Regions from separate parts of the Dankookia sp. GCM10030260 genome, predicted to be linked through region 2. Evidence: predicted binding sites of a transcription regulator. Region 2 holds the regulator's gene; each other region holds the start of a gene.
The links. Region 2 encodes LexA, which represses DNA repair genes until DNA is damaged. Its sites were predicted from a motif close to TGTTCTANNTANGTTC; they were not measured.

Region 1 (10,384 bases), on a different contig from region 2:
GGTCGGCCGATGTCCGCCTCCGCCCGGGGCAGCACCGGCGCCGTCTCCACCAGCGCTCGCGCTTGCCGGAGCTGGAGGCAGCCTGAAATTCGCGTCGTGGGCTTCTGTAGGAGCGAGCATTCTCGCCACCCTTGCCATCGCACCACCCGATGTGCGCGCACTCATGGTGCCTGCCGTCGGCGTGATCACCTTCATCATCCATCGCAACGCTCGCGCCAACCGCCAGAATCCCTTCCAGCAAAAGCTGGCAGACGTGAAGCGGGACTGGGAGGCGCTCCAGCGGGCCTGGGCCGCACCACTACCCGGACCAGGGACTGCCGAGATCCGAGCTGGTCTGAGCCACATCAAGGCGCAGTACGACGCTCTCCCAAGCGAACGCGCCAAACGCCTGCAGAAGCTGCAGGAGCAGCGGCGGGACAAGCAGCTTGAAGACCACCTGGACCGCTTCTCCTTGGCCAATGCTAAGATCCCGGGGATCGGCGCGGCCCGGGTCGCCACCCTGGCCAGCCATGGCATCGACACTGCCAGCGACATCGTCAGCCACCGGCTGCTCGCCGTGCCCGGCTTTGGACCGACCACGGTGGCCAAGCTCTTGGCCTGGCGCCGGTCGCACGAGGCCAACTTCCAGTTCGATCCAAACCGAGGTGTTTCGCCGTCCGAGATTGCGCTGGTCGAGCGCGACGTTGCGACGCAGCGGACGAAGCTGGAGCGCGAGGTCGCCGCAGGACTGGCCCGCCTTCGGGCTGCGGTGGTCGCGCACACGACCCGACGTCAGGCCCTCGAAGGTCGGGCCGCTGAACTCCTGCCCACGTATGCCCAGGCCCTCGCCGATGCCGCCGTCGTCCCTGAGGACAGGACGACCCACAAACGTCTACTAGCGATGTCGGGCGCGGTCGCGGCGCTGGCCCTGGTCACGGGAATCGGACACCGTCCATCCAGTCCCGGATACAGTCTGCCATCTATAGCCAATGTGCGGCCCTCGACACTCGCCGGCACGCCTCCGGCGCCCTCGCCAGCACCCGCCCAGCCGCTGCAGGCAGTCCGACCTGCTCCGGCAGCGCGGGTCCCGCAGAGCACCGAGACGCCTCGCCAGGCGCAGCCATCGAGCACGGAGCCGGTCGAGACATCTCCGCCCGCCGCCGGTCCTCCTTTGCCTCAAGTCATCAGTCCAGCTGCGGCAGCACTGAGGATGGGCGAGACCGAGCACGTTGCGATGAAGCAGGCCGGGTATGTCAGGGCAGCCCCGAACGGGAACTCCACAATCGTGCGCACAGCGCCGGGTGGTGCCAGGCTGCGAGTCTTCTCGAAGAACGCTGGATGGGTTCAGGTCGGGGAAGAAGTACCGTGGGGCTGGGTGTATTCCGGGCTGGTGGACCCGGTCCCGTAGGTTCGGGCTGTATCGCGCGATGACTGCGGCAAAATTTGGATGTTACAGACAGGCGGCGCTCGGGAATGCCCGGCCTTGTTCCACTTGTGGATCCTGCCCAGGACCGGTAGGCCGCAAGCCGGAGTAACCATTGTCGCCACGAGCCGCAGTCGGGCCTTCTAAAACGACCGCCTCCAGCACAGAGCACCCGTTTCACCTTGGCAACTCAACGTCCAGGATAGCTGGGAAGCTGACATAGGTGACGCGAGCCTCCAGGGCAGCTCAGCGCCCATCTCAGACGCTCAAGGTCGCCGCTCACCTTACCAGGAGCGAACATCAGATCGTTCGGCCCTGCTGGCTGAGGTGGGCGGAAAGCCGAGGTCTTCCGTCGAAACTCCGGCGCGAACGGAAGGAGTTTGAGCCTGGGCGGCTTATTAGAACGGCTGGGCGTGCCATGCTGCAGGACCGATCGGCGGCCCAGAATGCCCCTGGTCGGCGCAGCGCTTTCCGCCGTGACGGTGCGACGAGCGCATGAAGCGGCTCGATACATAGAGGGAGGACAAGATGACCGATGCCATAAAAATATATGGAATTCCGCAATCGCGGGTCGCACGCTGCGTCTGGATGGTGCGCGAACTTGGCGTGCCGCATGAGGTAGTGCCGGTGCACTACCGTGTCGCGCGTGAAACGCCGGAACTGCTACGGGTGAACCCGAACGGCCGCATCCCGGCCATGGATGACAACGGCTTTGCGCTGTTTGAATCCACGGCGATCAACCTCTATCTTGCCAAAAAGTACGGCAGTGGCAGCGCTTTGGTTCCTCGCTCCCTTGAGGAGGAGGCGCTGGTAACTCAATGGAGTTTTTGGGTAGTTGCGGAGTTGGAGAAGCCACTTGTGATGCTGTTGGTGAACGCCATCGGCTACCGCGTAGTGGACGAGGAGGCGCTCGCCAAGGCGCGGAGTGACTTAGACAGACCGTTGAGGGTGCTGGACGGCGATCTGTCCACTCGACCTTGGATGCTTGGGGACCGGTTTACGGTGGCCGACCTGAATGTCGCCTCGGTGCTCGATTGGCAACGCACGACAAAGCTCGACCTCTCGCCTTATCCGCATGTCGCCGACTGGCTGTCGCGCTGCCTTGGCCGGCCTGCCTTCAAGGGTCTAAGCCTCGGATAGCTGCCTGCAGAGTGCTTATCAGGAGGAAGCGCTAGGGCCGCTTCGGGCTGAACGCTGTGGTGCGGCCGACGAATAACGAAGGTCTGCTTTTGCCCGGTCAGCTCCGAAAGCCGCCTGTCCGCTCTCGGTCAAAAGCGGAACGGCGCCTGCGGTCAGAATCCTTGCCGGATATCGATGACGATCGGGCCAAGGTGATGGCGCTCTCCATCGGGAATTTATAGAGAACATGCGGAGCCCCCGCATGCCAGACCAAATCGTCATCACTGAGAAGACCAGCCAGGCGAAGGACGTGCGCGCTGCCGTCGGCGGCCGCTATGGGGCGATCCTGCCGGCCGAGGGTCACCTGTTCGACCTCCTCGAACCCGAGGAGGTCTCGCCGGACTGGAAGCGCTGGACGGCGGTCCTGCTGCGGCCGGATGGCCTCTATGGCACTAAGCCCGCCGCGGGCGGCAACAAGGCGCCGAAGCTCCAGGCCATCCGCGACGCGCTGCGCGGTGCAAAGCGCGTCTGGCTCGCCACCGACTGCGACCGCGAGGGCCAACTCATTGGCCAGGAAATCCTCGAGCATTACGACTATCGCGGAACGGTCATGCGCGTGATCTTCACCGCCCAGGACCCGCAGACCATCCGCGACGCCTTCGCCCGGGCCAGGCCGAATGCCGAGTATGCCCGGCTCTATGCAGCCGCCGTCGCGCGGCGGCAGGCCGACCAGATCTACAACCTGTCGCTGACCCGCGCGGCCACCGTGACCCTGGCCCGCGGCGGGCGGGGCGTCATCGGCGTCGGCCGGGTGAAGACCCCGACGCTGGCCATCGTCTGCAAGCGCGAGTTGGAGATCCGGAACTTCGTCCCGCAGGCCTATTTCGAGGTGGTGGCGACCGCCCAGGCCGAAGCCGGGCAACTTCGGATGCGGCATGCGCCCAAGGAGCGGATCCTGAGGCGCGAGGATGCCGAAGCGATCGCCGCGGCCGCTGAGGGCTTCGCCGGGCCGCTCGCGGTCAAGGTCGAGGATAAGCGGCAGGGGCCGCCGCGGCTGCATGACCTGCCGTCGTTGCAGAAGCTGTGCGGCTCGCGCTTCGGCTGGTCGGCCGCGCGCACGCTCGAAGTGGCGCAAGAACTCTATGATGGCCAGGGCAAGAAGGTCATCACCTACCCTCGCGCCGAGACCCGCTACCTGCCGGAGAGCCTGATCCCGGATGCGTCGCGGATCGTCGCCGGGCTGCGGGTCGGACGGGCCTTCAGCGAGATCCCGGTACCCGAGCCGCTGGTCATCCGTCGCGGCGCGGGCGGCCATTTCCACGACAAGGGCCTGGCCGGGGCCAGCCACCACGCCGTCATCCCCAACGTCAACACGGTGGACACGCTGCGGGAGGTCTGGCCGCGGCTCACGGGCGATGAGCGGCGGCTGTTCGACGTCATCGCGCGGTCCTACCTGGCGGCCATGATGCCGGACTTCCGCTACCGGCAGACCACCGTCACCCTCGATGTTCGGGGCTACCTGTTCCGTGCCGCGGGGCGGCAGCCGATCGAGCTCGGCTGGCGCACGGCCTTCCCCGATTGGCAGCCGGCCGAGGAGAAGGGCGAGGAGGCGCAGTTGCTGCCCGCCCTGCGGCACGGCGAGACAGCCACGCTGCGCGATGCCACGGTCGAGGACAAGGAAACCCGGCCGCCGCCGCGCTACAATGAGGGCACGCTGATCGAGGCGATGCAGAATGCCTGGCGCTTTGTCGCTGATGAGGCGCTGCAAGAGCGGCTGAAAGAGGCCAAGGGCATCGGCACGCCGGCGACCCGGGCCGAGATTATCCGCGGGCTCAAGGCACAGGAGTTCCTCGTCGCCGATGGCAAGCACATCGTGCCAACCGACCGCGGCCTGGCGCTCTTTGCCGTGCTGGAGCGCGCCGATCCGGCGCTGGTCGACCCCGGCGTGACGGCCCAGATGGAGCGCTTGCTCGACGAGGTGCTGGTCGGGCAGCAGGAGATGGTCGGGGCGATCGACGCCGTTTGTGCCCAGGCCAGCAGGATCATTGGGCGGCTGCAGGAGGGCGCCGGCGACGTGGACGCCAGGCTGCTGGGCGGTGTCGCCAGGGAAGCGGGTCCGGATCGGCCGCCGACGCCGGCGATGAAGGGCTTTGTGGAGAGCCTCGCCCGGCAGAAAGGGCTGAAGCCGCCCCGGGGCTACACGTCGTCCGGCGCCGCCTGCCGCGCCTTCCTCGACCAGCACGCGCCCAAGAAGGACGGAGCACAGGCGCAGGCTGATGTCGGGAGCGGGCGACCGTCGCCCGTTCGGAGGACTGTGGCGAACAGGCGCCCACCGGACCAATGTGCTGCCGATGTGCCGGCAGCGAAGGCCGCGTCGGAGCTGGGCGACAAACGCACCATGCCGGGCCGGAAGGCAGCTGTCCGGAAACGGAAAGCCAGCGCCGGGACACCACGAGCGACGCGACCCGGCAAGGGCGCGCCGGAGCTTCAGTCTGCCGATGCTCCCAAGGGCGATACACCGCTGCGCATTCCTTTCGGCAACAAGGAAGCGGCGCTTCAACTCGGTGCCCGTTATCGCACCGGCGGTTGGTACGCGCCGGCGGGTGTCGATCTCGTCAGCTTCCGCGAGCGCGGATGGCTGTGACGAGAGAGGCTGGAACTGGCTGATCGGGGAGAAGTGGTGTGGAACAACACCTGCATCGCATCGCGATCGTGACGCATGGGCGAGGGCTTATCGCTATTACTGATCAGGTTTGCAGCTGGGTCAGGCAGCAGGAGATCGTCACCGGCTTGCTCACCATTTGGTGCCGGCACACCTCGGCCTCGCTGCTGGTGCAAGAGAACGCTTCGCCGGACGTGCGGACCGACCTGGAAAGATTTCTGACGCGCCTTGTGCCGGATGGTGGCGCCGGCCGCTACCGGCATGCGGAGGAGGGGCCGGACGATATGCCTGCCCATATTCGAGCTGCGCTGACCCAGACGCAGCTGTCGATCCCCGTCGCCGACGGCCTGCCCGTGTTGGGGACGTGGCAGGGCATCTACCTTTGGGAGCACCGCCTAGCGCCGCACCACCGAGAGCTGGTGCTGCACCTATTGGGCGAGCGGACATAGAGCTTGGGGCTTTGGAGAGCGTCAGCGACGCCCATTGGGTGAGCAGTCGCTCCGCTAAATCCTGACCAGCCGGGCCGCATTAAGATCGAGCAAAAACAACGTGCTAGACCTTGTTGGTAAAGTCGGCCAACCCTCAAGGTCCGGAGACTCTTCGGCGTTTCGGAGAGAAAATCTGCCCTCGTTCCGGATCAGCACCATCAAGGTAGAGGCTGAAACCGGCCAGAAACTTGCGCCTCAGCGCAGTGTCCGTCTTAGGAGAGACAGGTTGTGAGGATAACGACTGGAGCAGCGGTAGGAACCCGGATACGAAATTCTCTGGGTGTCAGGAGATCGCTAAGGGCATCGACGGCGCCGGCCATCTCTAGGCCGGCGATGACCAGAAGAACGTGTGCCTTGAATGTCCGAACACGAAAATGATGCCGATGCCCCTTCAGCTACGCCCCGGCGTGGCGCCGCCAGATAGCGCTTGCACGACTGTGTCGATGCCGCCGCTCTTGCCATCCCCATCGAGCAGGGACCGCGCGCCGTCACTATCTCCGGATGCGGCTCTTGCAATCGCCAGATTGGTGATCACCCGCGGTGGCGCCATGGGCAGCCGGGCCAGCGGTTCGAGGATCGCCGCCGCCTCCTCTGACCGTCCGACAAGCAACAGGGACATGGCCAGGTTATTCGCTACGCCCACGCCGTTCGGTGCCAGTGCGAAGGCTGCGCGATGGCTCCGCTCCGCCTCGGCATGGCGCCCGAGGAGATCGAGGGCAACGCCATGGCCGTCGAGAGCTCCGACGTCCCGCGGTGCCGCGGCCAGTACTCTCTCGAATATCTCCAACGCCTGCGCTGCCGCGCCGGACCGCAGCCGCAGGCGACCCAACTGAACCAGCAGTGCGGGGTCGTCGCGCCGCCGTTCGATCGCCCGGCTCAGCACCTGCTCAGCCTGCGCGAGACTGCCGTTGCGGATCAGGGCGGCGGCAAAACGGGCCTGCACATCGGCTTGGCCTGGCTCCGCCGCGGCGGCCGAGGCGTACATCGACAGTGCGACGTCGGTCTGGCCAGAAGCCTCGGCCGCGGCGGCGACCCGAAGGCGGGAGGCGCCGTCGTACTCGCGCGTACCGGCTGACTGCGGTCCGGCGCAGGAAACAAGCATGATGGCAGCCAAGGCAGGCCAGATGGCAGCCGCGGTGGATTTTGCCCAGGTCATTGCGGCGCTCCAAGGGTTTTGCCGAGTTCGAGGACCGAAGGCCCGATCAACGCGATGAAGAGGGCGGGCAGGATGAACAGGATCAGTGGACCGATCAGCAGCGCCGGCAGCCGGATCGCCTTCTCTTCGATGCGGAGCATCCGCTCCTGCCGCATATCGGAGGCGAGAACTCGCAGGGCCTGGGCCAGAGGTGTGCCATAGCGCAGGGTCTGCGACAGGGTGGATCCCAGTCGCTTGAAGCCTTCGATATCGGTGCGCTCCGCCATCCGTTCCAACGCCATCCGCCGGTCGGGCAGCATGCGAAGTTCCTGTACTAGAATGTTCATTTCCATGGCGATCGCCCGGTTGGACCCCGCCATTTCACGTGCGACCCGGTCCACCGCCGTTTCCAGGCCAAGTCCTGCCTCCGCTGCGACCACCAGCAGGTCCAGCGCATCCGGCAGCCCTTGACGCAATCGGTTCTGGAACGGCCCCCGCAATCGATTGATCATCCAGTTCGGACCCAATACCGCAATGGCAAGCGACCCGGCGACCACCTTGCCTCCGTCCAGGCGATCCAGATCCATCGCCACGGCCAGGACGCAACCCGCCAACGGCAACGCGCCCAGAAGCACAGCCTTGGCGCCGAGGAAGATCGGCACCGCGCGTCGCGCATCGAAGCCCGCAGCCATCATCGCGCGCTGGAATCCGTCGACCTCCTTGCCGGAGATGATGGCGCTATCGCGCAGGATCTCGCCGAGCCGCAGGAATGGCTGCAGCAGTCCCGCTGCAAAGCTTCCTGCGCTGCGTGCGCTGCCGGTGTGCTCCCCCGCTCGCACCACGTCGCGCAGTCGGCTGCTCAAGTCGCTCTCCTCGGCGACATGCGCCAGCAGCGCCGCGGCCAGGACCGCGAGGCCGATTGCGAGACCGGCGACGCCGGCCGCCAACAACAGCGTCGGCAAGTCGGGCAGGGCCGGCATCAGTCCCGTCCTGCCTGGCGGATCAACCAGCGTATCGTCAGGACCCCCAGAAGCATCATGCCGAGGCCAATCATCGCCATGCGCTGGCCGGTTGGGTTCTGGGTGAAGGCTGCGATGTAGAAGGGTTGGATGAAGGACATGGCCAACGCGGCGATGAAGGGAAGCACCACCAGCAGTCCGGCCTGCGCCTTCGCCTCCCCGGCCATCGCCTTGGCTCGTTTGGCCATCGCCACCCGCTTCCGCACCATGTCGGACAAGTTGTCGAGCGTTTCGGCCAAACTTCCACCGGTCTGCGACTGCAAACCAAGCGTGACCGCGAGGAAGGCGTACTCTGTCAGGCCGGTGCGCTCGTGCAGGCGCACCAATGCGGCTTCAACCGGCCGCCCAATGGCGATGTCGCCGACCACGCGGGCGAACTCCTCCTTGGTCGGGGAGGGCATCTCCCGGCTGATGTTGCGCAACGCTTCAGCCAATGGCAGGCCAGCCCGGATAGCGCGGACCATCAAGCCCAGCGCGTCCGGAATCTGGCGGAAGACCGCTTCGCAATAGCGGCTGTGCTGCCAGCGGAACACAGAACGCACGGTCAGGACGCCAGCAACCGGCCCGGCCGCCAGACCCAGCGGCCGGCCAAGCATGCTATCCAGCCACCATGTCGCAAGGCAGGCCACCGCGGCGCTCAGCAGGAGGATAAGGGGCCACGCTACGACCTGTTCCTGCGGGATGTCGGGATTGAAGCATAGGATGCGGAAGATGCGCATGCGCAGCGGTCCGTGGGTCGACCGGCCAACCCTGATGCTGGGCAGGGCCGTTGTCGTCTCGGCAGCCTGAGACAGGCCCCGGATGCGTTCGCGCAACCGCTTCTCGGCCCCCGCGTGGACGAGTGCCAGGGCGCCGAGGATCAGACCAAGCATCAGCACCGCGGCAAGCGCAAGAAGAGGGCCATCCCGCATGGTCATGCCTCGCGCAATGCGTTCATCCATGCATCGCCGAGGCCGAAGTACTCCAGGCGTTCGTGGAAGCCGGGACGAATGGCGGGCGTGACCCATCGGCCACGGATGCGGCCGGTAGCGTCCTCGCCCTGGTACTCGAAGACGAACACCTCGTTCATCGTCACTACCTCGCCTTCGAGGCCGCAGACCTCCGAAACCTGCAACACGCGCCGGCCGCCATCCCGCATCCGCGCAACCTGCACGATGATGTCGACCGCGCTGGCGATCTGCGTGCGGATTGCGCGGCTGGGCAGGCTGCTCTGGCCCATCTGCACCATGTTCTCGATGCGGATGATGGCGTCGCGGGTAGTGTTGGCATGGACGGTGCAATACGATCCGTCATGCCCGGTGTTCATCGCCTGCAGCATGTCGAACGCCTCGGCGCCGCGCACCTCGCCGACGATGATGCGGTCGGGGCGCATCCGCAGCGCATTCTTGATCAGATCGCGCTGGGTAATCTCGCCGCGGCCCTCCAGGTTCACGGGCCGGGTTTCCAGCCGCACCACGTGCGGCTGCTGCAACTGCAACTCGGCCGCATCTTCGATGGTGACGATCCGCTCACCATGGTCGATCATCCGGCTCATGGCGTTCATCATGGTGGTCTTGCCAGACCCGGTGCCGCCGGAGATCACCACGTTCAGTCGGCAGCGTGCGGCGATCTCCAGCACCCGCGCCACCGCCGGCGACATCGAGCCGCCCGCCGCCATGGAATGGAGGTCGACCTTGCGCCTGGCGAATTTGCGGATCGAGATGCACGCGCCGTCGATTGCCAACGGCGGGAACACCACGTTGACACGGCTTCCATCCGCCAGGCGGCAATCGACCAATGGACTTGATTCGTCGACCCGCCGGCCGACAGTCGCCGCCATCTTCTGAGCGATCGCCGCGAGCTGGGCGGCGCTGCGGAAGCGGACCGATGTCTGCTGCACCTGCCCCCGGACTTCGATGAAGACCTTGTCCGGACCGTTCACCATGATGTCGCTGATGCTGTCGTCCTGCAGCAGCGGCTCGAGCGGCCCATAGCCGACCATGTCGTCGGCCAGTTCCTCGGCGATGCGCGCCTGCTCGCGTGCCGAGATCTCAACGCGCTCGCGGTTGGCGATCTCGTGTACCAGCACCTCGAGCTGCGCCCGCAGCGCTGCCGCGGGGAGCTCGGCTGCAACCACCGGGTCCACCCGCTCCATCACCTGCACCCGAAGACGTTCGATCGGCGATGGTGCCTCTCCGCTGGCGATCGGACGCACCGGTGTCCCGACCGGTGCCGGCGTCGGGACGGAGCTTGGCTCCGACTCTGCCGCGATCTCCTGGCGGCGGCCGAAGGGGCGCCTCATCCGCGGCGCCGTCCCAATAGCCAGCCGAACAGGGATGACGAAGCCTTTGTCGCCTGCACGGTGGCGATCTCCCGCATGAGCGGCGCCAGCGCTCGGCGCAAGGCAACGCTCTCACGGATGGCCGGACGGCCGAGGTTGGCGGCACGGGGCAGCTGCCGCGGCAGGTCCGGGATCACCACATCCGGCACTGCTCCAAGTCCCTCCTCGATCAGCCTTAGCTTGAGGCCGCCCGGCATGCCGGCGCGATTGAGCGCGACCATGGCTCGGGTGCTACCGGC
Region 2 (10,384 bases):
CCCTGTCGGGGGAGACGCATGTTGTCGCCCTCGATTCCGGCCGGATCCGCGAATTCGTGGTGGCGCCGGAGGATGCCGGGCTGCAGCGCGCCCCGCCCGAGGCGATCCGCGGCGGCGAGCCGGCGGAGAACGCCGCCGCCCTGCGCGCGTTGTTGCAGGGCGCGCCTGGGGCCTACCGTGACATCGTGCTGCTCAACGCCGCGGCCGCCCTGGTGGTGGCCGGGCGGACCGCCGATCTCCGCGCCGGTGCGGCGGTCGCGGCCCGGGCCATCGACAGCGGGGCGGCTTCCGGCGTACTCGCCCGCCTGCAGGAGGCAACCGCCCCATGACCCCCATTCCCAGCCACGCTGCCGAGCCATGAACGCCCCCCATATCATCGCGCCCGACCTCGAGGTGCCCGACGTCCTCGCCCGTATCCTCGCCGACAAGTACGAGGAGGTGCGGAGCCGTGCCGCGGCCACCCCGCTGGCCGAGATGGAGCGCCAGGCCCGCAATGCGCCCAAGCCGCGCGACTTCGTCCGCTCGCTCTGCGAGGCGGTGGCCGATGGCAGGGTCGGGCTGATCGCCGAGATCAAGCGCGCCTCGCCCTCCGGCGGGCTGATCCGCGACCCCTTCGAGCCAGCCAAGCTGGCCGAGGCCTATTGCGCGGGCGGCGCCACCTGCCTCTCGGTGCTGACCGACACGCCGTATTTCCAGGGTACCACGGACCACCTGAAGCTCGCCCGCGCCGCCTGCCCGCTGCCGGTGCTGCGCAAGGATTTCATGGTCCACCCCTGGCAGGTCTACGAGGCCCGGGCGATGGGCGCCGACTGCATCCTGCTGATCATGGCGGCGCTGACCGACGAGCAGGCCGAGGAGCTGGAGGACCTGACCCACAGCCTCGACATGTCGGTGCTGGTCGAGGTGCACGACCAGCGCGAGCTCGACCGCGCGCTCGGGATGAACAGCCGGCTGATCGGCGTGAACAACCGCAACCTCAAGACCTTGCAGACCGATCTTGCCACATCGGAGCTGCTCGTGCCGCAGGTTCCGGCCGACCGCATCCCGGTCGCCGAGAGCGGCATCCGCACGCCCGACGACGTCCGCCGCATGGCCGCGGCCGGTGCCCGCTGCATCCTGGTGGGCGAACACATGATGCGCCAGACCGATGTCGCCGCAGCGGCGCACCAGCTCGTCCACGCGCTCTAGCGGCATCGCAGAACAGGGGCACAAGCCATTGAGTGGCCTCACCCATTTCGACGAGCATGGCCGGGCGGTCATGGTCGACGTCTCGGCCAAGGCCGAGACCGACCGCGTCGCCGTCGCGCGCGGCCGGGTGGTGATGGACCCGGCCACCCTGGCCCGCATCCAGGAAGGCACGACGGCCAAGGGCGACGTGCTCGGCGTCGCCCGTCTGGCCGGGATCATGGCGGCCAAGCGGACCAGCGACCTGATCCCGCTCTGCCACCCGCTGATGCTGTCGAAGGTGACGGTCGACCTGGTCGCCGTCCCGCCCGGCACGGTGGAAATCGAGGCTCTGGTGAAGGTTGGCGGGCGCACCGGAGTCGAGATGGAAGCGCTGACCGCCGTCACGGTGGCGGCGTTGACGGTCTACGACATGTGCAAGGCGATCGACCGCGGCATGCGCATCGAGGCGGTGCGCCTGGTGCATAAATCGGGCGGGAAATCCGGCACCTACGAGGCGGAGTGACCAAACCGGGCGCGGCCCGCGCCATGGGATATGCCGCAGGATCAAGGGGTTCGGGGGAAATGCGATGATCTCGGTCGAGGAAGCCCGCCGCCGGATCCTGGAGGGGCTTTCGGCGACCCCGGCCGAGACGGTGCCGCTGGCAATGGGCTGGAACCGCATCCTCGCCCGGCCGGTCCGGTCCCGCGTCACCCAGCCGCCGGCCGATGTCTCCGCGATGGACGGCTATGCCGTCCGCGCCGCCGAGGCGCTGGAGGGCGCGCGCCTGACGGTCATCGGCGTCGCCCCGGCCGGGCATCCCTTCGCCGGGACGGTCGGCCCGGGCGAGGCGGTGCGCATCTTCACCGGTGCCTTCGTCCCGCCCGGCGCCGACGCCATCCTGCTGCAGGAGGATGCCGCAGCCGGGGATGGCCAGGTCCGCGTCACCGAGACCGTCCGTCCCGGCCGCTGGATCCGCGCCCGCGGCCTCGATTTCGCCACGGGCGAGGAATTGCTGCCGGCCGGCAAGCGCCTCACCGCGCGGGACATCGGCCTGGCCGCCGCCGCCAACCATGCCTGGCTGGCGGTGCACCGGGCGCCGCGCATCGGCATCCTGGCGACCGGCGACGAGATCGCCCTGCCCGGCGACCCGATCCCCGAGGGGGGCATCGTCAGCAGCAACGCCCATGCCCTGGCCGCCCTGGTGCGGGCCAGCGGCGGCGACCCGCTGGTGCTGCCGATCGCCCCGGACGACCGCGAGGCCATCGCCGCGGCCGCCGTCGCCGCCCGGGCCTGCGACATGCTGGTGACCACCGGCGGCGCCAGCGTCGGCGACCACGACCTGGTGCAGGCGGCGCTCGGGCCGCAGGGCTTCGCGCTGGATTTCTGGCAGATCGCCATGCGGCCGGGGAAACCGCTGATCTGGGGCCGGCTCGGCGCCACGCCGGTGCTGGGGCTGCCCGGCAACCCGGTCTCCGCCATGGTCTGCGCCGTGCTGTTCCTGATCCCGGCGATCGCGCGGCTTTCCGGCCTGCCGGGCGAGCCGCCTCGCACCATCCGCGCCCTGGCCGGGGCGCCCCTGGCGGCGAACGACCGCCGCTTCGACCATCTGCGCGCCACCCTCGCCACTGGCGCCGATGGGCAGCCTGTTGCCACGCCCTTCCCCCAGCAGGACAGTTCGATGCTGAAGGTCCTGTCGCGGGCGGAGGGGCTGATCCTGCGCGCGCCGCTCGCCCCGGCGTTGCCCGCCGGCGCGGCGGTGGAGGTCATCCCCTTGGGCGATCTCGGAATTTGAATGCGTATCCTATGGAAAACCGTTTGACCCGACGCGGAGAACCTACGTAGAACACTCCGACTCGGTTGCCCCTTTGTTCCCGCGTCGCGGGAGGGGCGCGGCCGCGGACGGAGGCGATACGGTGCTCACGCGCAAGCAGCACGAGCTGCTGATCTTCATCGACAAGCATCTGCGCCAGACCGGCTTCTCCCCCTCCTTCGAGGAAATGAAGGAGGCGCTGAAGCTGAAGTCGAAATCGGGCATTCACCGCCTGATCACGGCGCTGGAGGAACGCGGCTTCCTGCGCCGCCGCGCCCATCGCGCCCGGGCGCTCGAGGTCATCCGCCTGCCGGAGAACATGGCGCCGCGCCGGACGGCGGAGACGACGCAGCCGGCCGCGCCGCGCGACCCGGCCCTCGCGCCGAACGTCATCCGCGGCAATTTCGCCGCCAACCCGTCCGGCGTGCCGAAATCGACCGAGGCCGCGGCGGTGCATCTGCCGCTCTATGGCCGCATCGCCGCCGGCCTGCCGATCGAGGCGTTGCGGGATTCCGGCAACAGCGTCGAGGTCCCGGCCACCCTGCTCGGCGGCGGGGAGCACTATGCGCTGGAGGTCGCCGGCGATTCGATGGTCGAGGCCGGCATCCTGGACGGCGACACGGTGATCATCCGCCGCGGCGACACCGCGGAGAACGGCTCGATCGTCGTCGCGCTGGTCGACGAGAACGAGGTGACGCTGAAGCGGCTGCGCCGCCGCGGCAATTCCATCGCGCTGGAAGCCGCCAACCCGCGCTACGAGACGCGGATCTTCGGGCCGGACCGCGTGCGGGTGCAGGGCCGGCTGATCGGGCTGCTGCGGAAGTACTGACCGGCGGCGGCGCCGGGTCAGGCGCCATCCGCCAACAGCCCGGCCGCCCGCAGGAACAGGGGCGCGGCCGGGACCATCCGGCCGGCTGCGGCGGCGATGAAGCCGGCCAGCGCCGCCTCCGGCACCGCCCGCAGTTCGGTGTACTCGCCGCAGCCGGTGGCGGCGTGGCGGGCGGCGACCTCGGCGAAGCCGGCCGGCGTGTCGAGCAGGAAGGCCAGGTCGTGCACCCCGGTCGCCGCATGCTCGACAAGCGTGACGGCGCGGCACCCGGTGATGCGCCCCCAATCGAGGCCGACTTCCTCGGCCAGCTCGGCCCGCAGCTGCCCGACCACATCCACCCGGTTGCCGACCACGGCCCCTGCATCGACGCTGCCGGCAGGCGGGGTCTGCCAGAGCCCGGCCTCATAGGTCGCGCCGCGCTGGCGGCGGCCGAACAGGATGCCGTCCGGCATCCGCAGCACGCCGCAGACCGACAGCGGCCGCAGCCGCAGCGCGGCCGCCAGGCCAGGGTCGGCATAGGCCGCCACCACCAGCCGGTAGGCCACCAGCTGCCCGGCGATGCGGTCCGGCGCGAGTTCGCTGACGGAGAACACGCGGCCGTCGAACAGCCGGCCGCCGGCGCGGCCCTGCGCGGCCGCCCAGGCGGCGGCGATCGCCGGCTCCAGCCCGGCCGGCACCGCGACGCTGCCGGGGAGCAGATCCACCCTGATGTCCGGACCGACCGGCATCGCGCGATAGTCCGGCTGCATCCGCCTTGCCCCTATTCGACCGGTGCCGGCGGATCCTGCGAGGGCGTGCCGCGCGGCACCGGCACCGGCGGCACCCAGGGGCGGGTGCCCCGCGCGGCGCGGTCGCTCAGCACCCGCGCCCCGCCCGGCTCCAACCATATGGCGTGGGCGCCGTTCCGCCACACCGCGAAGCGGTCCACCACCTGGGCGGCGCAGCGCCCGCGCACCGGTTCGGCCGAGACCACCAGGGCGGCGCCGGCGCAGGCCTCGGCCGGCGGCGCGCCGCGCAGCAGCACGGCCACGGGTGCCGCCGGCCCCGTGCGCAGCGTGCAGGCGCCGGCCGTGCAGGCGAGCCTGCCGTCGGCCAGTTCTCCGGTCTTCGGCAGGCCCGCCGCGGCCGCCGTGCCGAACAGCCGCAGCCAGCTGTCCCGCGTCAGGCCGGAGGCACCGGACAGCCGCTGCAGCGCCAGCCCCTCCCCGGCCCGCAGCCCGATCAGCCGGGCGTCGGCCGAAACCAGGATATCGGGCGGCCGCTGCCAGGCGCCGCTGCCCATTCCCAGCACGATCAACGGCACCCCCAGCAGGCGCCAGCGGGCACCCCACAGGCACAGCCACAGCATGCCGAAAGCGCAGGCGCCAAGCCCCCAGGCCGGGATCGGCGGCACCGTCAGCGCCGCGCCCGGCCAGGCGGCGACCCAACGGGCGACCGCGAGGATGCCCTCCACCCCCCAGCCCATCGGCACCAGCGCCAGGTCCTCCCAGCCGAAGGGCATCAGCGCCGCCGCCGCCATGCCGGCCGGCATGACCAGGGCCGAGGTCAGCGGCACCGCGAGGGCATTGGCGGCGACCCCATACAGTTGCAGCCGGCCGAAATGGTGCAGCCCGAAGGGCGTGGTGGCCGCCCCCGCCAAGACCGAGGTCGCCACCACCCCGAAGGCCGCCAGCGCCAGCCGCCGGCGCCAGGCGCCGCTGCCGGCCCGGGGCAGCCGCGGCCGCAGCCATTCCCATCCCGCGATCAGGGCCAGGACCGCGGCGAAGCTCATCTGGAAGCTGGCGCCCAGCAGCGCGGCTGGCTGCAGCAGCAGCACCGCCGCCGCGGCCAGCGCCCAGGCGCGCAGGCTCAGCGCGCGGCGTCCGGTCAGCAGGGCCAGCGTCGCCAGGGCCGCCATGGCGAAGCTGCGCTGCATCGGCACCGCGGCCCCGGTCAGCAGCAGGTAGAGCGCCCCCACGCCGAGCGCGCCCAGCGCCGCCAGCGCCTTGCCCGGCAGCCGCAGCGCCAGCCAGGGGATCAGGGCCAAGCCCAGCCGCAGCAGCCCAAAGGTCAATCCCATGACGATGGCGATATGCAGGCCGGAGACGCTGAGCAGATGCGCCAGCCCGCTGTCCCGCATGGCGGCGAGGTCACCGGCCGGGATGGCGCTCTGCCCGCCGGTCAGCAGCGCCGCGGCGACCGCCCCGGCCGCACCGGGGATGGCGGTGGTGACGCGCGCCTCAATCGTCGTGCGGAGCCCGGCCAGCAACGGCGGCGCCGCCCCGCCCGGCGTCACCTCGGCCCGGCCGATGGCGAATCCGTTGCCCGCCAGGCCGGAGAACCAGGCGGCGCGCTGGAAGTCCCAGGCGCCCGGATAGGCGGGCGCGGCCGGGCCCCGTACCAGGGCGCGGACCCGGATCAGGTCGCCGGGCTGGGGCGTGGCCGGGTCGTCCTGCTTCAGGCGGATGCGGACATGCCGGGCGAGCGGCGCGCCGCCATCCAGCCGTGGTGCCTCCAGCGTCAGCCGGCGGCCGTCGGGCAGCAACTCGACCGCGGCGATGCGCGCCTCGAGGATCGTGGCGCCGCGCGGCAGGTCCGGCATCGGCGGTTGCCGCCCGGCCTGCCAGGTGGCGGCGGCGAAGCCCAGCGCGGCGGCGGCCACCAGCCCCAGCGCCCAGCCCGGCAGGGGCCAGCGCGCCGCGGTCCAGACGGCCAGCGCAAGCAGGGGCGGCGCCAGCCAGATGGCCGCCTCGGGCGGCTCGGCCGGCAGGCCGAAGTACAGCAGCACCCCGGCGCCGAGCGCCACCGCCAGCCAGGGCGCCAGCCTCGCGCGTTCGGCAGCCAGCAGGCCGAACGACCCGGCCACGGCCGAGGAGCCTCGGCCGAGCCACGCCACGCCTGCCCGTGCGATGGAATTTGACACCCGAGTCGCTTACGCGGTGCGACTCGGGCGACTCAACCATTAACTGCATATTGAGCGCCCAATACGCCATTTAATCGACGAAACGTGATCGATACGACGTAATTCGAATATTGCGTCGGGTCGGTGGCGATTTCCCGAATGCCCTGTTCTGGACTACTGAGCCTGCCCGCATGGCGCCGCGGCGCGGCGCAGCCCTGGGAACCGCACCATGTCCGTCCGCACCCGCTTCGCGCCCTCCCCGACCGGCTACCTGCATATCGGCGGGGCGCGCACCGCACTGTTCAATTTCCTCTTCGCCCGCCACCACGGCGGCCAGTACCTGCTGCGGATCGAGGACACCGACCGCCAGCGCAGCACCCAGGACGCGGTGCAGCAGATCCTCGACAGCCTCGACTGGCTTGGGCTGAGCCCGGACGAGCCGCCGGTGTTCCAGACGGCGAACGAGGCGCGCCACGCCGCGGTGGCGCGGGAGCTGCTGGCCAAGGGCCAGGCCTATCTCGCCTACGACACGCCGGAGGAGCTGGCAGCGATGCGGGCGGCGGCGGAGGCCGCCAAGCGCCCGTTCAAGTACGACGGCAGCCGCTGGATCGGGCTCGACGCGAAGGACGCGCCGGGGGTCGCGCCGGCGATCCGCATCAAGGCGCCGAAGGGCGGCGAGACGGTGGTCGCCGACCTGGTGCAGGGCGAGGTCCGCGTTGCCAATGCCGAGCTGGACGACATGATCATCCTGCGGTCGGACGGCACGCCGACCTACCTGCATGCGGTGGTGGTGGACGACCACGACATGCGGATCACCCATGTCATCCGCGGCGACGACCACCTGACCAACACCTTCCGCCAATGCATGGTCTATGACGCCATGGGCTGGCAGCGGCCGAAATTCGCGCATATCCCGCTGATCCACGGCGCCGACGGCGCCAAGCTGAGCAAGCGCCACGGTGCGGTCGGCGCGCTGGAATTCCGCGAGCAGGGCTTCCTGCCGGAGGCGGTCTGCAACTACCTGTTGCGGCTCGGCTGGGGCCATGGCGACGAGGAGCACATCCCGCGCGACCGGGCCGTCGCGCTGTTCGACCTCGGCGGCGTCGGCCGCGCCGCCTCGCGCATGGACTATGTCAAGCTGACCCATCTGAACGGCATCTACCTGCGCGCCGCCGAGGACGACCGGCTGACGCGGGAGGTCCTGGGGCGGCTGGCGAAGCACAAGGTGGATTTCGGCACCGAGGGTGCCGACCGCATCCAGGCCTTGATGCCGGTGCTCAAGGAGCGGGCGAAGACGCTGGAGGAGCTGGCGAGCTCCGCCGCCTTCGCCGCGGTCGAGGGCCCACCGCCGATGGATGCGAAGGCCGCCGCGCTGCTGACGCCGGAGGCCAAGGAGCGACTTGCCGACCTGGCGCAGTTCCTGACCGACGCGCCCTGGGAGCGTGCGGACCTCGAGAGTTGGCTGCGCGACTATGCCGAAGTGAAGGGCGTCAAGCTCGGCCAGGTGGCGCAGCCGCTGCGCATCGCGCTGACCGGCAGCACGCAGAGCCCGCCGATCGATGCGGTGCTCTGGGCGCTGGGGCGGACCGAGGCGATGGACCGGATCCTGGCGGCGGCCGGGTGAAGGCAAGGCCAGGGAGGAAGTATCCTCCCTGGCCTTGCCTTCACTTCCGTGGGTCCGGCACTCGCCGTGCGGCGGGTTCCAGCCTCGGAAAAAGGAAGGGAGGGGTTCGGGGAGGGAATGCCCTTCCCTTCCCGACCTTGTTCGTGGCCGATCCTCAGGCCCAGAGCCGTTCCTTCTGCAGGCCGGTATAGAGGCCGGAGACGAATTCCCCGTAGCCGTTGAACAGTTGTGTGGGAATCCGCTCGCCCGACCCCAGCACCCGTTCGCTCGCCTGACTCCAGCGCGGATGCGAGACCTCCGGGTTCACATTGGCCCAGAAGCCGTACTCGGAGGCCTGGATCGACTCCCAGAAGGTCTTCGGCCGCTGCGCCACCAGGCTGATCTTCACCAGCGACTTGCCGGCCTTGAAGCCGTATTTCCAGGGCTGGTGGATGCGGATGGGCCCACCGTTCTGCGGCGGCAGCGGCTTGCCATAGGCGCCGACCACCATGAAGGACAGGTCGTTCGCCGCCTCCTCCACCGTGCAGGCCTCGATATAGGGCCAGGGGTACCAGGACTGCCGCAGGCCAGGCATCGCCGACGGCACCGCCGCGGTCTCGAAGCGGACATATCTTGCCTCCGGCTTCGGCCCGACCGCCTTCAGCAACGCGGCCAGCGGGAAGCCGGTCCAAGGCACCACCATGGACCAGGCCTCGACGCAGCGCAGCCGGTAGACCCGCTCCTCGAGCGGCATGGTCTTCAGCAGGTCCTCCAGGGCGAACTCGCGCGGGGTATCGACCAGCCCGTCCAGCTTCACCGTCCAGGGGCTGAGCGGCAGCTTCTGGGCCGCGTGGTGAATGCCTTTATCCGTTCCGAATTCATAATAGTTGTTGTAGGTCGTGGCATCCTTCTCGGCGGTGATCTCCCGGCCGGGCTGGAAACGCGCATCGCGGGGGGCGGCCAAGCCCTGCGCTACGGCGGGAGACGACCAGGCCAGCGGGGCGATGCCCGCCACGCCGAGACCGGCGGCGGCCTTCAGGGTCGCACGACGACCGAACACCAGTGACTCGGGGGTTGCATCGCGCTCGGGGATTTCCCAGCCGCGTGGAATTCGGATCAGCATGACAGAGCTCCGTGGCGCCGTTCCAGAAGGGACCGGGTACGGCCGCCGTCAAGCGCGGCGGCCCTTCTCCCTGCTGTTTTCGCCGCAGCCCCCGGCGCCGTTACGCCCCCTGCGACGCCCGGTATGCGTTACGCAAGGCAATCATGTCCAGGACATGTGTACTTTATGATTGTATCCTAAGTGCGCCCCACTATTATGTGATCTGACAATACGTTGTAGCTACTGGAGTTCACATGCGCATCGCAATCGCCGCCGATCACGGCTCCACGGCCGACCTCGAAGCTGCTTTGGCCGAGTTCGGCGTCCTGTGCGATCCCACCGAGAGCATCGCCGAACTTCCCTCCGTGGTCGCGCTCAGTGGCCCCTATGACCTCGTGCTGCTGCGGGTCGGGCAGCCGCTGCGCAACTCCCTGCCGGCGCTGCGCGACCTGCGCCGCCGCGGCATGACCCTGCCCATCATCCTGTCCTGCAGCGGCCCCGCGGTGCCGGAGGAGGAGGAGGCCGCGCTGCATGCCGGGGCGGACGACGTGATCTTCCACCCGTTCCGTGCGCCGGTGCTGCATGCCCGGATGCAGGCCATGGCCCGCCGCGCCCGCGGCTATACCTCGGCCGAGCTGGTCTGCGGCAACGTCATCCTCGACCAGGAACAGCATGCGGTCACGGTCGATGGCGCCCGGGTCAACCTGACGGCGCGGGAATTCGACTTCCTCGAGACGCTGATGCTCCACAAGGGCGTCCTGCTGACCAAGGAGCGCTTCATGACCCGGCTCTACGCCGACTCCGAGGCACCCGATTCGAAGATCGTCGACGTCTTCGTCTGCAAGCTGCGCCGCAAGCTAGCCGCCGCCGGCGCCGCCGAGATCATCCGCACCGTCTGGGGCCGCGGCTACGTGGTGTTCGAGCCCTCGACCCAGGCCATCGAGGCGGCCCGGCTGACCCGCCAGCCGGAAGCCGAGCCGGCGCCGCGCGG
Region 3 (10,384 bases), on a different contig from region 2:
GCCCTGCCGCCGCTGCGGGATGGACGGTTGCGCGGCCTGGCGATCGGCACCCACGAGCGGCTGCGGATCCTGCCCGCGGTGCCGACGGCGCGGGAGGCCGAAGTACCTGGCTTGGCCGACGTGACCGGGTGGAGCGCGGTATTCGGCCCGGCGGCGCTCGAGGACGTGCCGATGCGGGCCTGGACCATCGCGCTTGCCGCATTGCGCGACGACAAGTCATGGCAGGACGGTGTCCGCGCTGCCGGCGGTGTCCCGCGTCTGCTCGGACCCGAGGAGACCCGCGCCTATCTGCGCGGCCAAGTAGCGTTATACCGGGATCTCGGCCGCCGGCTTGGGCTGCTCTGAGGCGGCTTCATAGCGGCAGCAAGCGCCGTGGGTGGCCTGTGTCCACCGGGTCACATCGTTGCCTGGCTGCTGCGGCACTTGGGAACGTGAAAGGCATTTGAGCCGCGTTCGCGCCACTAGGGACGGGTTGCGGGTCGGCGTGGCCTGCACCGGGCAGACGCCGATGGGTGCTGCACGCGCACAACCGCAGGCCGGAGTCCTCTCTTGCACCGCATCCAACGCGCATTGCCTTGGCCTGATGCAGCGCCGCGCACCGGAATCGGACCGCTGCTGGCCGTCGTGCTCGGCGTCACCCTGCCCAGCCTGGTCGCAGTTGCCCTGGTGATCATGGCCAATGGCGGCGACTTCGCCTATGGGATGGACGGGCCTTACATCCACATGGCGATGGCGGACCAGATCCGGCAGGGCAATTATGGCCTCAATCCCGGGGAACCAGCCTCGCCCAGCTCTTCGATTCTCTATCCCTTCCTGCTCGCGCTGCTCACCCCGCTGCCCTTCGGCGCGGCAACCAGCCTGGTCTTCTGCCTCGCCGCCAATGCCGGCTCGGCGGTGCTGCTCTGTCTGATCGCAACGGAATGCGGCATCCGGCTGCGGGCCGTGGCGCCCGGCTACCTCGCTGCCATGGCGGCAGCGCTCTCGCTCGGCCTCAACCTGGTCGGCTTGGCCATGGGCGGGTTGGAACACGCGCCGCAGGTCACCTTCAGCCTCGCTGCCCTGCTTGGCCTGGTGCGCGTTTGCCATCGCGAGCGGGCGGATGCCTGGTGGATCGCCGCCCTGGTCCTGCTGCCGTTGCTGCGGTTCGAGACGGGGTCGGTAACCCTCAGCTGCGTGCTGGTGCTCATGGCGCTCGGTCGCTGGCGGCTGGCTGCCGGGATAATGGGGCTGACGGTCCTGGTGCTGGGCAGCTTCTTCGGCACGATGCATGCGCTCGGCCTGCCCGCCTTGCCGCAATCGGTGCTCGACCGGTCGATGGTCGCCGGCACCGGTGCGGAAACCGACTGGCGGCGTCTGCCGGGTCGATTGGTCTGGATCTTCTACACCAACCTGCGGGTGAACCTGCTGAGCCATGGCGGCGCGCATATCCTGCTCGGCGTGCTGGTGGCGGGCTGGGGCACGGTGATCGGTCTCGGCGCGCCGGTCGCGCCCTTCCGCTGGACCCGACCCCTGGCGGGCTTCGACGCCCGCGACCGCGCGCGGATCGCTGCGGTGATACTGTTCAGCTGCGCCGGCTTCGCGCATCTCCTGGCCGGCAGCCTGGTCTCGATCTCGCGCTACGAGATCTACGTCATCTTTCTCGGCCTCGGTGCCATGCTCGTGGTCTTCGACCGCCCGGCGGAGGCGCTGTTCAGCCGTTTGGGACCCTGGGCCTGTGCTGCGGTTTGCGCCTCTTTCCTGATCGGTGGCGCCGGCTACACGCTGCGCAGCATCGACGCGGTAAAATCGGCCCAGGCGCTGCACGCGACCGACGACCAGATGGCCCGCTTCGTCACCGAATACTGGCGCGGGCCGGTGATGGTGACGCGCTGGGGCCGGATCAACTGGCACAATCCTTATGTCGTGGCGCCGATGCCGGCACCCTCCCGGGCCATCCCGGAATCGGTGCAGATCGCCCAGGCCGAGGCCGAGGCGGCCCGGCGCGGGATCGGCCTCGCCCTCCTCTTCGACGGCGGCGGCACGGTGGAACCGCCGTCCTGGCGCCCGGTGGCGCGGCTGGCGGCGCGGCGGATCGGTGCCGGGGAGACCAATTTCGGCATCACCCTCTATGCGGTGACCGAAGCCGATGTGCCGCGCATCCAGGCGGCGCTGCGCGATTTCGCGCCCAGCGTCCCACCGATCACCCTGCTGGAGATGCGACCCTGACCGGCCGTGACCAACCACTCCGGCCTGGCGCCGGCAGCCCTTGCCACCGGCAGCGTTCCCGCTAGCCTCGCTGCAACGCGAGGAGCGGTTCGATGGACGGCATGACTTCCCCCACCACCCAGCAGGCGGCGCTGGCGGCGCGCTACGGCGCCGCCACGCCACCCGCCGGCCCCTGGAACGCCACCATTGCCGGCATGGTCGAGCACCGCTCGGTCCGCGGCTACCGGCCCGACCCGCTGCCGCCCGGCACGCTGGAGACACTGGTCGCCGCGGCGCAATCCGCCGCTACCTCCTCGAACCTGCAGACCTGGTCGGTGGTCGAGGTGGCCGACTCGGCGGCCCGCGCAGTGATGACCGAGGTCGCCGGCAACCAGCAGCACATCCTGGAATGTCCGCTGTTCCTGGTGTTCCTGGCCGATGTCGGACGCAACGAGCGAATGGGCATCGCCGAGGGCAAGCCGCTGGAGGGCACGCCTTTCCTCGAAGCTTTCCTGGTCGCCTCGATCGACGCAGCGCTGGCGGCGCAGAATGCCGTCGTGGCCGCCGAAAGCCTGGGCCTCTCGACTGTCTATATCGGCGCGTTGCGTAACGACACCCAGCGGGTGGCGGCGACGCTCGGCCTGCCGCCGGGCACTGCCGGAGTCTTCGGCCTCTGCGTCGGCTATCCGAAGGCCGGGGCGGAGGGCGAGGTGAAGCCGCGCCTGCCGCAATCCACAATCCTGCACCGCGGCCGCTACGATGCCTCCGGCGAGACGGCGGCGCGCGCCGCCTATGACGCCGAGATGAGCGCCTTCTCGCAGCGGAACGAGATGGCGGCGGATACCTGGACCGCACGCGTCATTGCCCGCAACGGCACCATCAAGGCGCTACGCGGCCGGGACATGCTGGCGGCGGCGCTACGGGCGCTGGGCTTCCCGCTCAAGTAGCGGCACGGCAGCCAGGGCCACCATGGCCCTGGCTGCCGGCGCCGGGTGGGGCTACCGCCCACGCCCGGTCCTGGACTGCAATTCGTCGATCCGCTTCGAAGCATCGGCCTTGCTGAGTCCCGGGTCGAAGGCCTCGCCGGCCTCCTCGCTGAGCGTCTTCAAGTAGCTGGCCTGGGCACCGGTCATCTTTTCGTCACCCGTGGTCCAGTCGTCCGGGTCCTTGATGGTGTTGGACCCGGGCTCCGGGTCGAGCTTGGGATTCTCGGGCGCGTCATGGGCCGGGGCAGGGTGTTTCGCCATGGGTCGGGCTTCCTTTGCCGATTGGGTGTTCGCTTAACGTTCACTCTGGCATCGCGTTGCCTGCCGCCGCATTCGATGTGCATGTTGCGTTGCAGCAAATTTATATGCTGCGACGCAGCGAAACTCACCTCCACGCTTCACGCTGGTCATGAAGCCGCACCACGCGGCGTCCCTGAAGGACCCGCATTTTGTTCCCCCGCCGCATCGCCATCGCCGATCTCGTCCGCCGCAGCCAGGCCATGGCACAGGGCGCCGGCTTTTCCGTTGGCAGCCTCGGCGGCGTGCCGTCCGGCGACGGCGCGCTGGCGGAGGTAAGTGGTTTCGGCAGCAATCCCGGCGAGCTCCGCATGCTGGAATTCGTCCCCGATGCGCTGCCCGCCAGGGCGCCGCTGGTCGTCGCCCTGCATGGCTGCACCCAATCCGCCAGCGGCTATGACCGCGGCTGCGGCTGGTCGGTGCTGGCGGCGCGCCAGGGCTTCGCCCTGCTGCTGCCGGAACAGCGCGCCGCGAACAACGCAAACCGCTGCTTCAATTGGTTCGAGCCGGGCGACAGCCAGCGCGACCGGGGCGAGGTCGCCTCGATCCGGCAGATGGTGGCGCATATGATCAGCCAGCACCGGCTGGACCCGACGCGGGTCTTCGTCACCGGCCTCTCGGCCGGCGGCGCGATGACCTCGACCCTGCTGGCCACGTATCCGGAGGTCTTCGCCGCCGGCGCCATCCTGGCCGGCCTGCCGCATGGCGCGGCGCAATCGACGGCGGCGGCCTTCGAGGCCATGGCGACCGGCCGGCCACGCCCGGCGGCCGAGCGCGCCGCGGCGGTGCGCGCCGCCTCGTCGCATCCCGGTCCCTGGCCGCGCGTGGCGGTCTGGCACGGCGATGCCGACACCACCGTCCGGCCGCCGAATGCGGCGGAGATCGTCAAGCAGTGGCAGGCGCTGCACGGGCTGGACGCCGCCCCCGAGGCCGGCGCATCGCTCGGCCGGGCGCATCGCGTCGAGGTGTGGCACGGGCGGGACGGTATGCCGCTGCTGGAACACCATGCCATCGCCGGCATGGGCCATGGTGTGCCGATCAGCACCGGGGGGGCGCCGCTCGGCGAGGCGGCGCCCTTCATCCTCGACGTCGGGGTCTCCTCCACCACGGCGATCGCCGGCTTCTTCGGCCTGGGCGCCGCCACGCAGCGGGCCCCCGCGCCGCAGACCGGGCGGACGCGGCCCGGGACGCCGGAGACCGTGGCGCCGCCGACGCCCGTGCCGGCGGATGCAGGGTCACCAGGGTGGCTCAACCGGATCATCGCCATCGGGCGCGACAGCAGCGCCCAGACCGCCGCCGCTGCCGCCCGGTCGCAATCCGCGACACCACTGGCGGGACCGCGCGGCTGGCTCGGGCAACTGCTGGCGAACGAGCCTGAGCCGTCGAAGGCCCGGCCGCAGCCGGACGAGGCGCCGGCAGCCCCTGCCCGCATCGGCCGCATCGCCCCGGGCCCGATCCTCCGCCGCGCGCTGCGTGCCGCCCGCCTGCTGGACCGCTGACCGCGCCGGCGGCATCCTCACCGCCGAGCACGAGGAGAAACGTCATGCGGCACCGCAACCTGGGGCGCAGCGGCATCACCGTCCCGCCCATCGTCTTCGGTGGCAATGTTTTCGGCTGGACCTTGGACAAGGCGGCGTCCTTCCGCATCCTCGACCGGCTGTCCGAGGTCGGGCTGACCGCGATCGACACCGCCGACGTCTATTCCGCCTGGGTGCCGGGCAACCAGGGCGGCGAGTCAGAAGCGATCATCGGCGAGTGGCTGGCCGCCCGCGGCAACCGCGCGAAGCTGACGATCCTGACCAAGGTCGGCATGCAGGTGGGCCCGCGCGACGCCGAGGGGAACGGCCCGAAGCACGCCGTCGGCCTGTCGCGCCGCTGGATCATGGCCAGCGTCGATGCCTCGCTCAAGCGGCTGCGGACCGACGTCATCGACCTGTACCAGGCGCACAAGGACGACCCCGAGACGCCGCTGGAGGAAACGCTTTCGGCCTTCGCCGACCTCATCAAGGCTGGCAAGGTGCGCGCCATCGGTGCCTCCAACTATTCCGCGCCACGGCTGCAGGAGGCGTTGGAGACCAGCGCGAAGCTCGACCTGCCGCGCTACGAGACCATGCAGCCGCAGTACAACCTGATGGAGCGCGAGGGCTTCGAGGCCGAGCTCGGCCCGCTCTGCGCCCGCGAGGGTGTCGGCGTCATCAATTACTATGCGCTCGCCTCCGGCTTCCTGTCCGGCAAGTACCGCTCGGCGGCGGATTATGGCAAAAGCCCGCGCGGCGGCGGCATGGCGAAGTACCTGACGCCACGCGGCCATGCGGTGCTCGACGCGCTGGATGCGGTGGCGCAGGAGGCCAGGGCGACGCCGGCGCAGGTGGCGCTTGCCTGGCTGCTGGCCAAGCCCGTGGTCAGCGCGCCGATCGCCAGCGCGACCAACGATGCGCAGATCGACGATTTGGTGAAGGCGGCATCGTTGACGCTTTCGCCGGCGGCCGTGGCGAAGCTGGACGCCGCCAGCGCCTGAATCGGGCAGGGTTGCCGTTCAGGAGTGCGCGGCAACCCTGCCCCTTCCTCCCCGTTCCCGCCCTGCCGTGGCCACCCCGGCCACGACGCGGAGGGAAACGGCCAATGGACGACCTGAACAAGCTGATGATCGAGCAACTGCGCGACGCCTACAGCGCAGAGAAGCAGGCGCTGCGCGTGATGCCGCGGATGGCCAAGAAGGTCAGCTCGCCGGCGCTGAAGGAGGCGCTGCAGCTGCACGCCGAACAGACCGAGACCCAGGTCGAGCGGCTGGACCAGGCGCTGGAGATGCTGGGCGGCAAGGCCGGCCGCAAGGTCTGCGAGGGCATGCGCGGAATCCTCGAGGAGGCGCAGCAGGAGATCGAGGAGCAGGAGAAGGGCCCTGTCCTCGACATGCTGGTGGTCGCCGGCATCCAGCGCGTCGAGCACTACGAGATCGCCGCCTACGGCACCATGGTCGCGCTGGCCAAGGCGGCCGGGCAGACCAAGCTCGCCGACCTGCTGGCCGAGACGCTGGCGGAGGAGAAGCAGACCGACGAGACGCTCTCCAGGCTCGCCGAGAGCGAGGTGAACCCGGCGGCGATCGAGGGCATGCAGCAGACCGAGCCGGCGAACGACCGCAAGGGCAAGCGCGGCGCCGCCTGAGGCTTAGGGCAGCGGCGGAGCATCTCCGCCGCTGCCTGCCGCCCGGCGGCACTTCCCGGTGGCGGCCATGTCCTGCGTAATCGCCCACGGACGAACCGGACGGTCTGCCCATCGTGACGGTCGCATGGCATATCGTCGGGCGTCGGCTTGACGGGGACCATTTCATGGCGCGGATGGACGAGTTGCCGCAGAACGAGGCGCGCGACATCCACGTCGCCGGAGCCCGGTTCATCGACCCGTGGTCGGCCGCCGCCAGCCAGGTGGTGCCGCGGTGAGCGGGACGCCAGGCTTCCCCAGCTTCGCCGATGCGACCCGCGTCTGGTTCCGCATCGGCTGCCTGTCCTTCGGCGGCCCGGCGGGGCAGATCGCGCTGATGCACCGCGAAGTGGTGGACGAGCGCCGCTGGGTTTCCGACGCGCGCTTCCTGCATGCGCTGAACTTCTGCACCCTGCTGCCGGGTCCGGAGGCGCAGCAACTTGCCACCTATCTCGGCTGGCTGATGCATGGGGTGAAGGGCGGGCTGGCGGCAGGGCTGCTCTTCGTCCTCCCCGGCGCCGTGGTGATGCTGGCGCTGTCGGCGATCTATGTCGCCTTCGGCGAGATGCCGATCATCGCCGGGCTGTTCTATGGCCTGAAATGCGCCGTGCTGGTGCTGGTGGTGGAGGCGCTGCTGCGGGTGGCGAAGCGCGCGCTGCGGGGCCGCGTGCCCTGGGCGGCCGCCGGGCTGGCCTTCGCTGCGCTGTTCCTGCTCAACCTGCCCTTCCCGGTGGTGGTCCTTGCGGCGGGCCTGGCCGGCTATCTTGCCCCCGCGGCCTTCGCCGGCGGCGGCCATGCCGAGCCGAAGGACGGCCCGCCGGCGCTGCTCGATGCGCTGCTGGCTGCCGAACCGGACCGCATCGCCCGGCTGACCGGTGCAGCGCGGCGGGCCGGGCTGCTGGCGGTTGTCCTGTGGGTCTGGCCGGTGGTGCTGCTGCTCGGCACAGCGGTATGGGGCGATATCGCCTGGTTCTTCTCGAAGATGGCCATCGTCACCTTCGGCGGCGCCTATGCCGTGCTGGCCTATGTGGCGCAGGAGGCGGTGGAGCATTACCGCTGGCTTTCGGCCGGGCAGATGCTGGCCGGCCTCGGTCTCGCGGAGACCACGCCGGGGCCGCTGATCCTGGTGCTGCAATTCGTCGGCTACCTGGCGGGCCATGCGCAAGGCGGCGTCTGGGGCGGGGTGCTCGGCGCGCTGTTGACCCTCTGGGTCACCTTCGCCCCCTGCTTCGCCTGGATCTTTCTCGGGGCCCCCTATGTGGAGCGGCTGCACGACGCGCCGCGGCTCAAGGGCGCGCTGGCCGGAGTGACGGCCGCGGTGGTCGGTGTCATTGCCAACCTGGCGGTGTGGTTCGGCCTACGCGTGCTGTTCGGCGCCATGCGGGAGATTCCGCTCGGCCCGGCGACGCTGGAGGTGCCGATCATGGCCAGTATCGATCCGGTCGCGGCGCTGCTGGCCATGCTGGCGGCGATCTGCCTGTTCCGCATGAAGATGGGTGTGGTGAAGACCCTGGGCATCGCCGCCCTGGCCGGTCTCGTGCTGCACACCGCCTTCGGCTGGCTGCTTGGCTAGAGTCTGTCAGGCGCTGATAGAAGCGCCGGACAGACTCCAGGCCCTTGTTCTGTCGTCTGATTCACGTCCTTCGGTGCGTCCACCTCAGACGATCACACTCTAAGCAGCCTTTCGCGCCGCAATCGGCACTGGCCCCCGGCGGGAAAGGCTGCTTGAGCTTCTTCATGTGCGCGAACCTCCAGAGGCTTGCTCAGGCGGCCTGCCCGGCCACCCAACCGCTGCTCCAGGCCCATTGGAAATTATAGCCGCCGAGCCAGCCGGTGACATCCACCGCCTCCCCCACCACGAACAGCCCCGGCACCGCCTTGGCTTGGCAGTCACGGGACGACAACGCCGCGGTATCCACGCCGCCCAAAGTCACCTCGGCCTTGGCGTAGCCCTCCGTTCCGGCCGGCAGCAGGCGCCAGGCCTTGATCTGCCCGGCTGCGGCATCGATGGCGCGGTCCGGCAGGTCGGCCATCCGCGGCCCCGGCAGATGCAGCCCGGCCAGCGCCTGGGCCAGGCGCTGCGGCAGCCACTCGCCGAGGATGGTGCGCGGCTCCGCCCGCGGCCGGGCGCGGCGGGCGACCCGCAGCAAGGCCGTCGGGTCCTGGCCGGGCAGCAGGTCAACCAGCAACGGCTCCCCCGGCGCCCAGTACGAACTGGCCTGCAGGATGGCCGGGCCGGACAGGCCACGATGGGTGAACAGCATCGCCTCCCGGAACGCCACCTTGCCGCAGCGAGCGATGCTGTCGAGCGCGACGCCGGACAGTGGCCGCATCAGGTCGAGCAAGGTGCCCTCGAAGGTCAGCGGCACCAGGCCGGGGCGCGGCGCGACCAAAGGCAGGCCGAAGCGGCGGGCGATGTCGTGCGCCAGGCCGGTGGCGCCCATCTTCGGGATGGATAGCCCACCGGTGGCCAGCACGAGGGACGGCGCCTCGAAGGCGCCGCGGTCGGTCTCGACCCGGAAGTGGTCCGCCCGGGTGACGCCGGTGACGCGGTGCGACAGGCGGAGGTCGACCCCGGCGGCCGCGGCCTCCGCCAGCAGCATTGCCACCACCTGCCGGGCCGAGCCGTCGCAGAACAACTGGCCCAGCGTCTTCTCGTGGAAGGCGATGCCGTGCTTGCGCACCAGGGCGATGAAGTCGTGCTGGGTGTAGCGGGCCAACGCCGACTTGGCGAAATGCGGGTTGGCCGAGAGGAAGCGGTCGGACCGGCAGTCGCTGTTGGTGAAATTGCAGCGGCCACCACCGGAGATGAGGATCTTCTTCCCCGCCGCCTCGGCATGGTCGAGCAGCAGCACGCGGCGGCCACGCTGGCCGGCGCTGATCGCAGCCATCAGGCCCGCGGCGCCGGCGCCGAGGATGATCACATCGAAGAACGGCGGATTGGTCAGCGAAGGGATCCGGGGGACAGGGACGATGACTGCGGGGGCCATACAGCCCCCGCGCCGGCCTTCCTACAGCGGATTGCGTTCGTGCATGAGCACTGCTCCGCTGCAGCCTGTCGTCTGCAGGGCGGATTCACCCATCCGGGGCGCTCACGCCCTCCGGCGCGCCGTCCTACCGCATACCGGCGCGGCGTCCTTCCTCCATCGGCGCATCGGGCAAGGCCTCGGCCGCCGGGACGCGTGCGAGACCCGCGGCGGGGAAGCGCAACGTGCAGAGCGTCCCGCCCACCTCGCCGGCGCGCACGTCCAGCCGCCCGCCGAGCTGCCCCGCAAGCGCCCGCACCAGGCGCATGCCGCTGCCGCTGCCCATCGCCGCCAGCCGAGCCTTGCCGAGGCCGATGCCGTTGTCGGAGACGGTAAGCTGGTAGGTGTCGTGGTGTCGTAGGAAGCAGATCCGGACGATCCCACCCTGCGCCCGCGGGAAGGCGTATTTCAGGGCATTGGTGACAAGCTCGTTCACCACCAGCCCAAGATCGCCGGCGACGGAGACCGGCAGGCCATGCGCCTCGGCCTCCGCAGTCAGCGCCATGCCGCTGTCGGGCAGCAAGGCGGCGCGGAGATCGTCGGCCAGGCCTTCCAGGAAGGTTTGGCTATCCACCATGCCGGCACCGCCCCGGCTAGCCAGCCGGCGGTGGACCCGACCAAGGATCTGGATGCGGCCGGCGGCCTGGAGCAGGGCACCGGAGACCGCCGGCTCAGTGCCGGCCTGGGCCTGCA

Region 1: the regulator LexA is predicted to act here: its motif matches at 2,754-2,769, upstream of ACFQS7_RS28750 (type IA DNA topoisomerase).
Region 3: the regulator LexA is predicted to act here: its motif matches at 3,458-3,473, upstream of ACFQS7_RS07705 (DUF3072 domain-containing protein).

Annotation. Positions count from the first base shown of each region.
Region 1 covers NZ_JBHTDE010000028.1:12,230-22,613, reverse strand. The annotation lists gene ACFQS7_RS28760 (SH3 domain-containing protein) at 1-1,387, shown strand, start outside; gene ACFQS7_RS28755 (glutathione S-transferase family protein) at 1,931-2,542, shown strand; gene ACFQS7_RS28750 (type IA DNA topoisomerase) at 2,784-5,165, shown strand; gene ACFQS7_RS28745 (secondary thiamine-phosphate synthase enzyme YjbQ) at 5,204-5,632, shown strand; gene ACFQS7_RS28740 (tetratricopeptide repeat protein) at 6,063-6,827, opposite strand; gene ACFQS7_RS28735 (type II secretion system F family protein) at 6,824-7,786, opposite strand; gene ACFQS7_RS28730 (type II secretion system F family protein) at 7,786-8,766, opposite strand; gene ACFQS7_RS28725 (ATPase, T2SS/T4P/T4SS family) at 8,739-10,106, opposite strand; gene ACFQS7_RS28720 (CpaE family protein) at 10,103-10,384, opposite strand, start outside.
Region 2 covers NZ_JBHTDE010000008.1:139,722-150,105, reverse strand. The annotation lists gene trpD (anthranilate phosphoribosyltransferase) at 1-329, shown strand, start outside; gene trpC (indole-3-glycerol phosphate synthase TrpC) at 358-1,188, shown strand; gene moaC (cyclic pyranopterin monophosphate synthase MoaC) at 1,217-1,690, shown strand; gene glp (gephyrin-like molybdotransferase Glp) at 1,755-2,960, shown strand; gene lexA (transcriptional repressor LexA) at 3,082-3,807, shown strand; gene ACFQS7_RS22150 (NUDIX hydrolase) at 3,825-4,511, opposite strand; gene ACFQS7_RS22145 (ComEC/Rec2 family competence protein) at 4,568-6,652, opposite strand; gene gltX (glutamate--tRNA ligase) at 6,918-8,312, shown strand; gene msrP (protein-methionine-sulfoxide reductase catalytic subunit MsrP) at 8,467-9,414, opposite strand; gene ACFQS7_RS22130 (response regulator transcription factor) at 9,648-10,384, shown strand, end outside.
Region 3 covers NZ_JBHTDE010000002.1:265,779-276,162, reverse strand. The annotation lists gene ACFQS7_RS07720 (Bug family tripartite tricarboxylate transporter substrate binding protein) at 1-345, shown strand, start outside; gene ACFQS7_RS07715 (hypothetical protein) at 625-2,205, shown strand; gene ACFQS7_RS07710 (NADPH-dependent oxidoreductase) at 2,298-3,131, shown strand; gene ACFQS7_RS07705 (DUF3072 domain-containing protein) at 3,183-3,431, opposite strand; gene ACFQS7_RS07700 (alpha/beta hydrolase family esterase) at 3,620-4,966, shown strand; gene ACFQS7_RS07695 (aldo/keto reductase) at 5,011-5,985, shown strand; gene ACFQS7_RS07690 (ferritin-like domain-containing protein) at 6,090-6,629, shown strand; gene ACFQS7_RS07685 (hypothetical protein) at 6,743-6,904, shown strand; gene chrA (chromate efflux transporter) at 6,901-8,238, shown strand; gene ACFQS7_RS07675 (NAD(P)/FAD-dependent oxidoreductase) at 8,429-9,655, opposite strand; gene ACFQS7_RS07670 (sensor histidine kinase) at 9,780-10,384, opposite strand, start outside.